2 regions of the Rossellomorea sp. NPDC077527 genome follow, and region 1 is predicted to be linked to the other one. Evidence: a T-box and tRNA genes for the amino acid it is inferred to sense, from the RefSeq annotation. Region 1 holds a T-box; the other holds one or more tRNA genes.
What was found. The T-box of region 1 lies ahead of thrS (threonine--tRNA ligase). A T-box ahead of a tRNA ligase gene usually reads a tRNA of that ligase, here a tRNA-Thr.

Region 1 (8,341 bases):
AAGCGGCATAGAAGTTTCGGGACATGTAACGGACATTGTCTTTCACCATCAACACCCCATCCTCTTGACCATAGATGAATGCCTGGTCACTCATGGAGAACAGATTCTATTCCATCCCACATGGGGAACATATGACTTAGCCGTCGGTTCTGCTATCGTTTCTGCACGCCCCCATGCTGCTGACTTCGATGCTTACTTTGGCAATGTGGTTTCCATTCATGAAGAAATGGACGGTGAATCTGAGCCGCTTACACCTTTGGAAAATCTTTTTGCAGAAGTGCGTGATTTGCGTGAAGTCAATTTCTCTATCGATTTAGTTCACAGCATAGTAGGGAAATTAAAAGAAGATTTTCCTGAAGAATGGCTTCTTAGACTAGAGATAGTCGAACTCTTGGAAATTCATGATCCGGAAGCATGTATAAAGAAAGAACTTCTTAGAGATTTGCTTCATTTAAGTGAACAGGATCGATTTCAGCGCTTGATTGAAAATGGTCTTGATGTGATCTATGACAGGAAAGGTGTCATCGTATGAAGAAGTTGAATGAGGCGACCATTTCCCAAAAGTTGAGGTCCATTGAGAAATGGGAGTTGAAAGATGGTAAATGGATTGAAAGGCGCTATCGGTTCAAAGATTATCTTGAAGGGATCCGTTTTGTTAACAAATTGGCCGAACGATCAGAAGAAGTAAATCATCATCCCTTCATAACGATTCAATACAAGCTGATTATTGTAGAATTGACTTCTTGGCATGAGAAAGGTCTTACAGACGTTGATTTTGACCTGGCTGATGAGTTTGATTGTATCTTTGAAGGTACGGATGGATCAGAAGGCAGTCACTGATGTGACTGCCCTTTTTTTATTCCAGATATTCCTCCGTCAATGTTGGATTAAGGTACCTTGCCATACCGGTCTTCAGGTTTTTCATGCCATGTTTTCTATAGAAAGCTTCATTTCCTGAAGTCGATACCAGTAAGATACAAGATACGTCTTTCAATTGTTCCAACAGATCCCTCATAATTTGACTCGCGATTCCCCTTCGTTGATAATCCTGGTGGACGACTACATCATATATCGTCGCGTTGAAGACCCCATCCGTCAAAGCTCTGCCAACCCCCACAATACGCCCTTCAAAAACAGCAAGGGAAACGATATCACTCCTCAAGAATATTTTGGATATAATTTCATCTGTATGTTTAAGCCACCCTACTGAATGATACACATCTTTTATTTCTTTCATTTTATCCGGTTCAAATTGGTTCAGAATCTTAACGCTCACCGTTCAAACACTCCTACTTCTTCTATAGATGGTATTCCATTTTAAGAAATTCATGGCTACCACCATTGGTCTTTTGAATGAATGTTCCAAGAGCGGTAAAACCTGACTTCTTATACACTTTGATCGCACGTTGATTGAACGTGGCCACAGATAGACTGAAAGCACTTGGAGAATATTTGCTTCGCGCGAATTCCAATCCGGCTTCCGTGAATTCTTGTCCTTTGCCTTTTCCAGTCATACCAGGCTTCATTCCCAATCCGATTTCAATCGTTCCATCATTCAAGTCATTGAATGAAAAGAAACCAATCAGCTTCCCTTCATTGAGAACCGAAAAAGTCGCATTTCCACGTCTCCCTTCATCCAGAAATTCTGCTAAATCTTCTTCATCTGCCGATATATCATAAAAAGCATATTCTCCTTCATACTTCCATGTATTTGCTATACATTCTGCCTGTTCCTGAGTCATCATTTGAAAAGTAAAACTCATATGCGTCTCCTTTTAATAGAAAAAAGTCAAGGAATTGTCCTATTATGGAAACTCCTGTTTCAACTGCCGTCATCCGCTTACAATTTAGTCTCACCATGATTAATCAAAGTGCCCCATTTCTGTCCGGAGCATATTTTCTCCATAATTCCCACCTGATTAAAGTTAAAGATATGCACCGGGAGCTTATAATCCCTTGCTAATAGGAGCGCTGACTGATCCATGACTTTAATATTGTTCTTAACCACGTCATCATAATTTAGATTATGGTACATCTTTGCCTCTTTATCCTGTTTAGGGTCGGAAGTGAATACACCATCCACTCCTTGTTTCGCTACCAGAATGGCATCACTATTTGTTTCGATCGCTCGTTGGACACTCGGATAATCCGTCGTGACGAAAGGCTGGCCATTTCCCCCTCCGAAAATGACAATGTATCCTTTATCCAAATGATGGACAGCTCTTAAACGGATATAAGGTTCAGCCACTGCCGAGACAGGGATGGACGTCATGACCCTTACTTCTCTTTCCGTTTTACTTTTGAGCACTCCTCTCAGCATCAAGCTGTTTACGATCGTTCCAAGTGTACCGATACTATCCGCTTCCACACGATCAATTCCCCAATTATCAGCTAAATTACCCCTGAATATATTTCCTCCTCCAACTACCAATGACACTTCAATTCCCATGTTTACAATGGACAGGATTTCGTTGGCAATATGCTCAAGCTCTGCTGTACCAAAATTATTCCCTTCTTTATCTGCCAAAGCTCCCCCGCTCAACTTTATTAGAACTCTTTTGTAACTCAAATGGCTTCCCCCCTTGACATAAAAAAAGCTAAAAAGTAAAATGATTTACTTTTTAGCTCTTAAATAGGAAGAAGAAATGGTATGGTCATTTAGATAAAAAGTGCTCATTTCTCCTCCCCCTTTCATTGTATTCAGAATTTTCCTTCTGTTAGTGTATTAAATATACAGGAATTGGTCAAGAGAATTTTTCCACAATTAACCTCATTTCAACAAGGCACCAATCAATCACCTACTTATATCAACTCGTCTTTAAGTTTCATGATCACTTCTTTCATTGTAACTACCCCAAGGTTACCTTCCTTCCTTTTTCGGAGAGACACCGATTGCTGCTGAAGTTCTTTATCCCCTATCACCATCATATATGGAACTTTCTGCATCTCTGCCTCTCTGATCTTCAATCCGACTTTCTCAGCTCGATCGTCTAACTCCACCCTTAAACCTTCATTTTCCAACTGAAACTTTACTTCTTCGGCAAAGGCGTTATGAGCTTCAGAAATAGGAAGGATCTTCACCTGATGAGGAGCTAACCAAAGAGGGAAGTCACCTCCAAAATGTTCTATGATGATAGCAAGGAAACGCTCAATGGAACCATAAATAGCACGATGGATCATAATCGGCATCTGGGCTTGATTGTCTTCACCGATATATTGACACTGAAATTTTTCAGGCATTTGAAAATCGAGTTGAACCGTCCCACACTGCCAGCTTCTTCCGAGAATATCAAGAATATGAAAGTCGATTTTCGGTCCGTAGAAGGCTCCGTCTCCTTCGTTGATATGATAATCAACTTCTCTATCCTTCAATACTCCTTCTAGATCATCTTCTGCTTGATTCCAAAGGTCTACAGATCCCATAAAGTCTTCCGGGCGAGTAGAAAGCTCGACTTTGTAGTCAAAACCGAATTTCCCATAGAAACGATCAATGAGATCGAGGACTTTATGAAGTTCTTCACGAATCTGATCTTCCCTGACAAATAAATGGGCATCATCTTGAGTGAAGGAACGGACCCTCAATAATCCGCTCAATGATCCGGAAAGCTCATGGCGGTGAACCAACCCGAGCTCTCCAAAGCGGAGGGGTAATTCACGATAACTTCTTTTCTTACTTTTATAAATGAGTACGGCACCTGGACAACTCATAGGCTTGATGGCATATTTCTGATCGTCCACTTCTGAGAAGTACATGTTTTCATGGTAATGATCCCAATGACCCGACTTCTCCCAAAGCTCTTGTTTCATCATGATCGGTGTCCGGATTTCCTGGTAGCCTGCCTTTCTGTGTTCCCTCTTCCAGAAATCCTCCAGTTCATTCCGTAACAGCATGCCTTTCGGTAAATAAAAGGGCATCCCCGGGGCCTCTTCCATGGAAATGAACAATTCAAGCTCCTGACCCAATTTTCGATGATTTCTCTTTTCAACTTCTGATTGGATAGACATCATTTTATTTCCTCCTTAAGATTTTTTTATATAAAAAACCGCATTCATCCCTAACCAAGGGACGAATGCGGTCGTGGTACCACCCTAATTCCGAAGTGCTCAACAACATGAACACTTCGCTCAAGTAAGATAACGGTTTTCCCGATTATGGATACTTTGATTTCCCCATAATAGCTCCGAGGTGGTAAATCAATTCCCTTTCTTCAGGGCTTGCAGCCTCATGACCCTGTTCTCTGGTAAGAAGGTAAAAATGATTTGTGTCCTCTTCTTAGCGATTTGCTTATTCAAAAATAAAAAACCGCACTCATCCCTAACCAAGGGACGAGTGCGGTCGTGGTTCCACCCTAATTTCAAAGAGTATAAAGAAACTCTTCGCTTAAGTAAGATAACGGTTTTCCCGATCATGGATACTGCACCTTCTCCATGATAGCTCCAAGGCGGTAAAACATCCATTTCTCTTCAAGGCTCTCAGCCGGTGACCCTGATCTCTGATTAAGAGAAGATTGAATGAATCATGTCCTCTTCTTTGCTTTCATATAGTATATTCCAATTCGTATAAAAGTGTTATTGAAATTATATGGGAGTATTTACTAACTGTCAAGCGTCATTTTATACAAAAATAACCAAGATCATACCGACAAGTACCAGCCCACAATACCATTCACAAATCAATGTATATCTTTCTTCTTGAACCTTCCTCCCCTTACCTCTGCAATATCCGCAATGGCGAGAAAGGCGGATGGATCATGTTCTGCCACAATGTCTTTCAACTTTGCCTCTTCCAGACGGGTGATAACACAGAATATCACTTTTTTATCATCTCCTGAAAAGGCTCCTTCCCCCCTTAAATAGGTAACCCCTCTACCTAACCGGTGCAGGAGGGCATCTCCGATTTCTTCATAATTTTCACTAATGATCCAGACGGATTTTGATTCATCCAGCCCTTTTATCGTAATATCTATGATTTTAAAGGCCACATAATAGGCAAGTAATGAATACATGGCTCTATCCCAGCTGAACACAAAGCCTGCACTTGCTAATATGAAAAGATTTACAAACATGATGATTTCACCGACTGAGAAGGGAAGCCTTTTACTGGATAAGATTGCGAGGATTTCTGTCCCGTCAAGTGAACCTCCATAACGGATGACCATACCTACTCCTATCCCGAGGACAATGCCTCCGAATAAGGATGCCAGTAGAATATCTTGAGTGAAAGCTGCGACTGGGTGCAGAAAAGTAGTAGACACAGATAATATGACAATGCCATAAAGGGTAGAGAATGCGAAGGTTTTTCCGATTTGTTTATAACCGATGAAGAAAAAAGGGATATTTAAGATGAAGATAAAAAGTCCGAGCTTTACGCCGGTTATGTGCGAGAGCATGATGGAGACACCGACGATCCCTCCATCAATGACTTGGTTGGGGACGAGGAAAATCTCTAGGCCGACAGCCATAATCACAGCACCTGCCGTAATCAGTATGGCCCGCTTCACCACTTCTTTCAGGGGAATCTTCTTATGCATGATCTTTACCTGCTGTGGTTCATGTATGATCTGACCTTCCATCTTCATTCCTCCTCGTATAAGATATTCTCACGATACAGGCGCTGAAATCCGATAAACCTAAAGACCACCATTACTCACCGAATATGTACCTTCTCCTGATCCATCCCACCAAAAGGGCTTGTATAATCTATATATTCTATTCGCCCAGCTAAAATACCTTCAAATCATGAGGGACGGACCTTGAAATGAAGGAACTCAGACAAGGCAAAAGAAAAAGAAAAACGCTTGAAACATGCTTTAACACTACTTTTTCTGTAAATGCGCAAGAGAAATAACTGTTCTATTTGGAGGTCCGTCCCTCATAAGATAGTAAGATTTGACTAATACGGGAAAATGAAGTATTTTTATTATTTGTATGTTCATGTTTGTATGAGCTCTGGGGAGGTTTTTTATCCCTTAGTTTAGTAGTTTTTTTGGAGGCTTTGCTTTTGATTACATTAATCAAATCACTATTGGTCAATATTACGATTTTATTTTCCTTTGCTTATAATGCCAATGTATTGTTTCCTTTTAAAGAGAAACAGGAATCCGCGTTTAAACACAAAATCACATACGGGCTGGTTGCATCATTCGGCGCATTATTATGTATGCTGTACCCGATTGAAACTCTTGGGGAAACCCACTTTGATTTACGGATGATCGCGATATTGATTGTGACCATTTATGCAGGCTTCCTTTCTGGTTCCATCGTTCTTTGCTGCGTGATCTTTTTCCGGTATCTGATCGGAGGTCCCTATGTTGCCGTAGGCATTGCTGTATCAGTGCTTCCGTTTATAATCGGTATTCTCTTTCGAAAGATGCTATTGAAGACACAGTACAAATTATTGGTAAGTACCGTCATTTTTATCATTCACGCACTTTTTTACATCGCCATCATTAAAGCATTCATTCCAATTCTGCACTTGCCATTTTATTTTACGTACTTTACGGTGTTCTATTTTACATTTCTAGCTTTGGTATACATCATCGAACATTTAGTCCGCACCAATAAACAAATAGAAGAAATGGTATATCTGGACAAGTTGAATATGGTCGGACAAATGGCGGCTTCCATCGCACATGAGATCCGCAATCCCCTTGCAACTGTAAGAGGATTCATACAACATCTAAGTGAGGACTCACAGGACGCTAGATTGAAGAAGTACTCACCACTTATCCTGAATGAATTGGATCGAACGAACAAAATCATTACCGACTACCTGAACGTAGCAAAACCGAGCGGATTTCAATTGTCCAATCTCAACCTTGAAAACGTCATAGGTGATTGCGTGGACCTATTAAGTCCCTTCGCAGCCTATTCCAACACAACCATTCTCTTTGACGGGACAGGCTCCCATCATATTAAAGGGGATGAGGACCATTTGAAACAAGCCATTATGAACGTCATAAAGAACGGAATAGAATCCATTGAAGGTCAAGGCGAAATGTCGATTTGTCTAAAAGAAGACCCATTCTCTAAATCTATCATCATCACGATCTCGGACAACGGAAAAGGGATGACCGGAGAGGAATTAAAGAAAATCGGCTTACCCTTTTATACGACGAAAACAAAAGGAACCGGACTCGGTAGTATGGTGACCAATAAGCTCGTTCGCGAAATGGGGGGAATGATTGAATACGAAAGTGAATTGAACAAAGGAACCGTCGTTCGGATCAAACTTCCTCTTATAACAAATCAATAACACCATTAAAGAGCTTAGTCATTCTAAGCTCTTTTCTTATGAGGATTCCATCACCCTTCCCTCTCTAACTGTGATACACTTATTCTATCAGGATTTTCCAATACATACTTTTTGGAAGGAAGGAATGTAATCATGAATAAAAGACGCACCTTTCTTTTTTTTATTGTTGTCGTCATAACACTCAGTATTATCTCGATACTCAACAAACCAACTGAAAATGATTATGAAAAGTGGCTAAAAAAGGAGTATGGGATTGACTGTAAAGAAGACTGTTCCATTATCGAAATGACAAGTATCAATGGGGATATAACGGAAAGAATCAAGTATGCTGACGTAAAGGGGACCAATTCTTCCGGTCTATTCACCCTCCGCATCAATCGACAATACCAAAGTCTTAATGACCCTGAGAACATGATGAATATTGATGTCATCGGGTTCAATGGAAGGTTCTATACACTGACTTCAAGGAATGAACCGAAATGAGTTTACATAACTATATTATGATTCACTTAATAACCCCTAGCTTAACTCAAAGCCGGGGGTTATACATCCTTTTACTCTAAAAATCTCAATAAATCTCCATACACAATATCATCTGACTGCCTTAATTCCTCCCTTACCTTTTCCTTGTATGGCTCGCAACGTGAGTCACTGACTGGTTTTTCACCTATATTGCTGTAGCAAGCATTGTCTTGAAAAATATACTTCTCCGTAATGAAATCCCCATCCCGAAAGATAACAGGATGATTTCCATCTCTAGTAAACAGACTGTGCCCAAATGAAAGGGTGTCCTTCGATTCGATGCCCAATAAATGTAGGATGGTCGCGCGGATATCGATCTCCCCTCCAATGGTTTCAATCGTTTTCGCTTTTTCACCAGGTACATGAATGATAAGGGGTACCTGTTGGAGCTTGGCATGATTTACAGGAGTATCCTCTTGACCCAGAAGTTCAAACACTCCCTGTTCATATTTTTCAGAAATCCCGTAATGATCCCCATAAAGGACGACTACTGTATTCTGATACATTCCATTTGATTTTAGTTTCTCAAATAACGCCTTAATGGCTTCATCTTCATATCTCACC
Region 2 (4,932 bases), on a different contig from region 1:
GTGGACTCGAACCACCGACCTCACGCTTATCAGGCGTGCGCTCTAACCAGCTGAGCTATAGGCCCATTAAGATTGGAGCGGGTGAAGGGAATCGAACCCTCATCATCAGCTTGGAAGGCTGAGGTTTTACCACTAAACTACACCCGCATGAAGATTTTAAGGCGGCAACCGGATTTGAACCGGTGATAAAGGTTTTGCAGACCTCTGCCTTACCACTTGGCTATGCCGCCGTTGGCTGGGCTAGCTGGATTCGAACCAACGCATGTCGCAGTCAAAGTGCGATGCCTTACCGCTTGGCTATAGCCCAATATAAAGGGCGACTGATGGGAATCGAACCCACGAATGCCTGAACCACAATCAGGTGCGTTAACCACTTCGCCACAATCGCCACGCTTGAAATTTCTTTGGCAGGGGTAGTAGGAATCGAACCCACACCAAAGGTTTTGGAGACCTTCGTTCTACCGTTAAACTATACCCCTATGATTAGATATAAGTTTAAAACTTGGTGCTACTTGTTTGGAGTATGTTGCTCCGCTTCACTGCGCATCGTTTATGGAAGATTATTTTACTCCACTGACGCTACGTAAAAAATCTTGGTGGAGGGGGGCAGATTCGAACTGCCGAACCCGAAGGAGCGGATTTACAGTCCGCCGCGTTTAGCCACTTCGCTACCCCTCCAAATAAAATAAATACTTAAAGGTTCTTAAGTATAAATGGTGGCTCAGGACGGAATCGAACCGCCGACACATGGATTTTCAGTCCATTGCTCTACCAACTGAGCTACTGAGCCATATTATATAGAAGATTTAATTATCAAAAGAACATTTTTCAAAAATGGCGGTCCGGACGGGACTCGAACCCGCGACCTCCTGCGTGACAGGCAGGCATTCTAACCAACTGAACTACCGGACCAAAGCTTTTTGCGCTAGCAAAATAGGTTTCATTATCTTGCGCTAGCAAAAATAACTATCCATACGTGACTCATCAAGGAATAACCTGTCTTAGCCAAAAATGGTATTGCGGGGACAGGATTTGAACCTGCGACCTTCGGGTTATGAGCCCGACGAGCTACCGAACTGCTCCACCCCGCGACGATAAAAAATTATTAAGTTTCCATATCCCACGTTGAATTCAATAAATCCACCCCGACTTCAGTAAGCTTATTCAAGCTGCTGCTCAGTCGGTGCGCTGATGTAAACGCTCCGAAGATTATTCGGTCGTGCTCCACCCCGCGACGATATAAACATGAAAGAAAATATGGAGGAGGAAGGGGGATTCGAACCCCCGCGGGCTGTTACACCCCTGTCGGTTTTCAAGACCGATCCCTTCAGCCGGACTTGGGTATTCCTCCGTATAATGGACCCTGTAGGACTCGAACCTACGACCGGACGGTTATGAGCCGTCTGCTCTAACCAACTGAGCTAAGGGTCCTTATAATCATTCGTTATGTATCATGTAATAGCGGCGGAGGGGATCGAACCCCCGACCTCACGGGTATGAACCGTACGCTCTAGCCAGCTGAGCTACACCGCCACGAATAAATAAGTTATAAAATTGGTGGAGCCTAGCGGGATCGAACCGCTGACCTCCTGCGTGCAAAGCAGGCGCTCTCCCAGCTGAGCTAAGGCCCCAAAAAAAGAAGTGGTCGGGAAGACAGGATTCGAACCTGCGACCCCTTGGTCCCAAACCAAGTGCTCTACCAAGCTGAGCTACTTCCCGATATATGGCGCGCCCGAGAGGAGTCGAACCCCTAACCTTTTGATCCGTAGTCAAACGCTCTATCCAATTGAGCTACGGGCGCTAAATGAGTTATAGTTTTTTACTAAGTAACGCAAGGAAAGATAATTTGCTAGCGCAAAAATCTTTGGTGCCGAGGACCGGAATCGAACCGGTACGGTAGTCACCTACCGCAGGATTTTAAGTCCTGTGCGTCTGCCAGTTCCGCCACCCCGGCAAGTCTTTGGAGCGGAAGACGGGATTCGAACCCGCGACCCCCACCTTGGCAAGGTGGTGTTCTACCACTGAACTACTTCCGCGAATAAATGGTGCGGGTGAAGGGACTTGAACCCCCACGCCTCGCGGCGCCAGATCCTAAGTCTGGTGCGTCTGCCAATTCCGCCACACCCGCATATAATGTTGATTTTCGTATGATCGAAAATCACACGGTGAGATATTTTGCTATCGCAAAAATCTTTGGTGAGCCATGAAGGACTCGAACCTTCGACCCTCTGATTAAAAGTCAGATGCTCTACCAACTGAGCTAATGGCTCGAAAAACCAAATGGTGCCGGCAAGAGGACTTGAACCCCCAACCTACTGATTACAAGTCAGTTGCTCTACCAGTTGAGCTACACCGGCACGGTGAGTACTTTATATAATGAAAAATGGTGGAGGATGACGGGATCGAACCGCCGACCCTCTGCTTGTAAGGCAGATGCTCTCCCAGCTGAGCTAATCCTCCACAATATAATGGTAAGTTATTTTGCTTTCACAAAAAACTTTGGTGACCCATACGGGATTCGAACCCGTGTTACCGCCGTGAAAGGGCGGTGTCTTAACCGCTTGACCAATGGGCCGTATTTTATTATAAGCATCCCGCTTAAGGACAAGTATTACTATATCATCCGATTTCGCAGAAGTCAACTTCTGTTTTATAAAAAAAGAATGATTTTTTTCTGCTTATCAAATCCATTTTTGTAAGCCGAAGAAGAATATACCACATCTTCAAAGTACTAATCAATAGGAAAATAATAAATATCTAATTTAAATTAGGTCAAATTCATTGAGCTAATGCAAACAAAGGGTGGATAAACAATCAACCTAACGATACATAACCAGCTAATAAGACTTCTTTAAGTATGCAAGCTTGTTTACACAATATTTATAGGCGGTGAATACGATAATAGTAGATTATGAATGAGGTGATGGAACCATGGAGCTTCCAACGATTTTGTGCGGTCCGATTGTTCGGCGGGTGGACCCTGCACAAGTCTTTTTCTGGATTGCATTAAGCAAACCATATGATATGAAAGCACAGTTGTTTATGATAGAACATAATGGAAATTCTCGAGTTACAGACTATACAAACTTAGCCTGTAAGACAGAGACGAGAACGATTCAAGCTGGAAGGAACCTATTTATAAGTATGATCAATGTTTCTCCACATAGCGGACTCTTTCCTACAGATCAATTACTTGGGTACAATATATTTTTCGAAAGTGGTAATGAATCACTGAACCTCGATAGCTTCGACTTACTTTCTCCTGCTCATCCACACTCGATTGTCTACGAAAATCTTGCTTACCCCACCTTTATGATCAATAAAGAGAGTCCCTCGAATATTCTATACGGCTCATGTCGAAAGCTTCATGGATTGGGACTCGATACAATGTCAGAGGCAGATAAAATCATTTCTTCATCCGCTACAAAAACCGATAGACCTCCCTCTCTATTTTTAATGGGGGATCAAATCTATGCCGATGATGTAGCAGACCCCGTATTCAAGATCATCACAAAGCTTGGTCATGAGCTGATGGGACAAGAGGAAGACCTAGGCTCAGTTGAACCTCGATTGAAAGAAGATATTTTCAGAAGTAGACTTCAACAAATCAATGGCCGGCAATATATTTCGGAACACTTCTGCAGGTTCACTTCCAGAAATGCGGCCAATCATCTGTTAAGGTTTGGTGATTATGCAGCCATGTACCTGTTATCCTGGAGTCCCTCATTATGGGAGCACGCCCATGAAGAAGGCCTGTTCAAAACCTTTCAAGAAGCATTGGATCAGGATGAAATCTATTTTGCATTCAAGAATGAAGATTCCAATGAGCATAAAAAAGAAAGAAAACAACTTCAGGACCGGTACCAAAAGCAGATGAAAGACCTGGCTAATGTAATGGAAGCAATATACTCTGTTAGAAGATTATTAGCGAACACACCGACCTATATGATATTTGATGATCACGATATTACTGATGATTGGAACCTGACACAGGAGTGGAAGGCAGGGGTTTGGAATGCACCATTAGGGAGACATGTCATCAGTAATGGTTTGTCATCCTATTGGCTTTTCCAAGGATGGGGTAATGAACCTGATACCTATACCCATTTCGGCCAAATCATGCAAACCTATTTTGACTCTCTTCACCTTGGGGCACTCCCTCACAAGAATTGGGTCCATTCCCTATGGAACTATGATTCTTGGCAATTCACCGCCCCCACTGCACCACAAGCCGTTTTTCTTGATACTAGAACACAGCGGGATTATGCCAATAAACCAAAACCGGTAAAGGTTGGGGTGCGCATAGATGAGGGGCAACTTGGACCAAATCTACTTAATTCAGAAGGGTGGAACACGATAGGGGCCAAGCTGAAAGAATCCGGGTGGAATTCAGGTGACCCCCTGATCCTTGTATCTCCCTCCCCCCTTTATGGAATTGGTTTAATAGAGAACTTTCTGCAGACCTACATGCTTCCTTTAAGTACACTTGGGTTTCCTGTGCAAAGCAACTTTGATCTAGAAGCTTGGAAGTACAACGGAATGGGCTTCAACGCATTCCTTCAACATGTATCTCTTTGGAATCCAAGCGACTGCATGATTTTATCCGGTGATGTTCATTCAGCTTCATCGGTTCAATCTGATATTTCCTTTCCAGATGGACGCAGCTTGAAAATCCATCAGTTTACAAGCAGTCCGATAAAGAATATGAGTTACTCGGGATTTTCCGGAGCCCTTATAAAATTCATGGTGAGCCTGAATGCCAGAGATAGGATCAATCGCACACTCTACCGCTACTGTAATCAAGAGTTTGACCTTGTGCAAGCAGAACATGAAAACAGCGTATCCCCCGATTATATATGGAAGGAAAGCATTCGTTATCAGCCTATAAAGGGTTCTGCCCTCATTGAAACAGAGAATAATATTGGCTTATTG

Region 2: it encodes a tRNA-Thr, which carries the amino acid that the T-box ahead of thrS (threonine--tRNA ligase) is inferred to sense. The anticodon was not compared.

Annotation. Positions count from the first base shown of each region.
Region 1 is NZ_JBITVL010000008.1:28,886-37,226, forward strand. It holds gene ACIGG7_RS21060 (aromatic amino acid hydroxylase) at 1-532, shown strand, start outside; gene ACIGG7_RS21065 (4a-hydroxytetrahydrobiopterin dehydratase) at 529-840, shown strand; gene ACIGG7_RS21070 (GNAT family N-acetyltransferase) at 857-1,276, opposite strand; gene ACIGG7_RS21075 (GNAT family N-acetyltransferase) at 1,299-1,763, opposite strand; gene pyrH (UMP kinase) at 1,841-2,569, opposite strand; gene thrS (threonine--tRNA ligase) at 2,803-4,008, opposite strand; T-box leader at 4,060-4,284, opposite strand; T-box leader at 4,320-4,541, opposite strand; gene ACIGG7_RS21090 (YitT family protein) at 4,674-5,531, opposite strand; gene ACIGG7_RS21095 (ATP-binding protein) at 6,002-7,255, shown strand; gene ACIGG7_RS21100 (hypothetical protein) at 7,388-7,738, shown strand; gene ACIGG7_RS21105 (LTA synthase family protein) at 7,810-8,341, opposite strand, start outside.
Region 2 is NZ_JBITVL010000005.1:29-4,960, forward strand. It holds tRNA gene ACIGG7_RS16990 (tRNA-Ile) at 1-65, opposite strand, end outside; tRNA gene ACIGG7_RS16995 (tRNA-Gly) at 74-147, opposite strand; tRNA gene ACIGG7_RS17000 (tRNA-Cys) at 160-230, opposite strand; tRNA gene ACIGG7_RS17005 (tRNA-Gln) at 233-307, opposite strand; tRNA gene ACIGG7_RS17010 (tRNA-His) at 316-388, opposite strand; tRNA gene ACIGG7_RS17015 (tRNA-Trp) at 406-479, opposite strand; tRNA gene ACIGG7_RS17020 (tRNA-Tyr) at 595-678, opposite strand; tRNA gene ACIGG7_RS17025 (tRNA-Phe) at 715-790, opposite strand; tRNA gene ACIGG7_RS17030 (tRNA-Asp) at 836-912, opposite strand; tRNA gene ACIGG7_RS17035 (tRNA-Met) at 1,018-1,091, opposite strand; tRNA gene ACIGG7_RS17040 (tRNA-Ser) at 1,259-1,351, opposite strand; tRNA gene ACIGG7_RS17045 (tRNA-Ile) at 1,358-1,431, opposite strand; tRNA gene ACIGG7_RS17050 (tRNA-Met) at 1,460-1,533, opposite strand; tRNA gene ACIGG7_RS17055 (tRNA-Ala) at 1,556-1,631, opposite strand; tRNA gene ACIGG7_RS17060 (tRNA-Pro) at 1,643-1,719, opposite strand; tRNA gene ACIGG7_RS17065 (tRNA-Arg) at 1,725-1,801, opposite strand; tRNA gene ACIGG7_RS17070 (tRNA-Leu) at 1,866-1,954, opposite strand; tRNA gene ACIGG7_RS17075 (tRNA-Gly) at 1,962-2,036, opposite strand; tRNA gene ACIGG7_RS17080 (tRNA-Leu) at 2,044-2,128, opposite strand; tRNA gene ACIGG7_RS17085 (tRNA-Lys) at 2,195-2,270, opposite strand; tRNA gene ACIGG7_RS17090 (tRNA-Thr) at 2,282-2,357, opposite strand; tRNA gene ACIGG7_RS17095 (tRNA-Val) at 2,385-2,460, opposite strand; tRNA gene ACIGG7_RS17100 (tRNA-Glu) at 2,501-2,575, opposite strand; gene ACIGG7_RS17105 (metallophosphoesterase family protein) at 2,932-4,932, shown strand, end outside.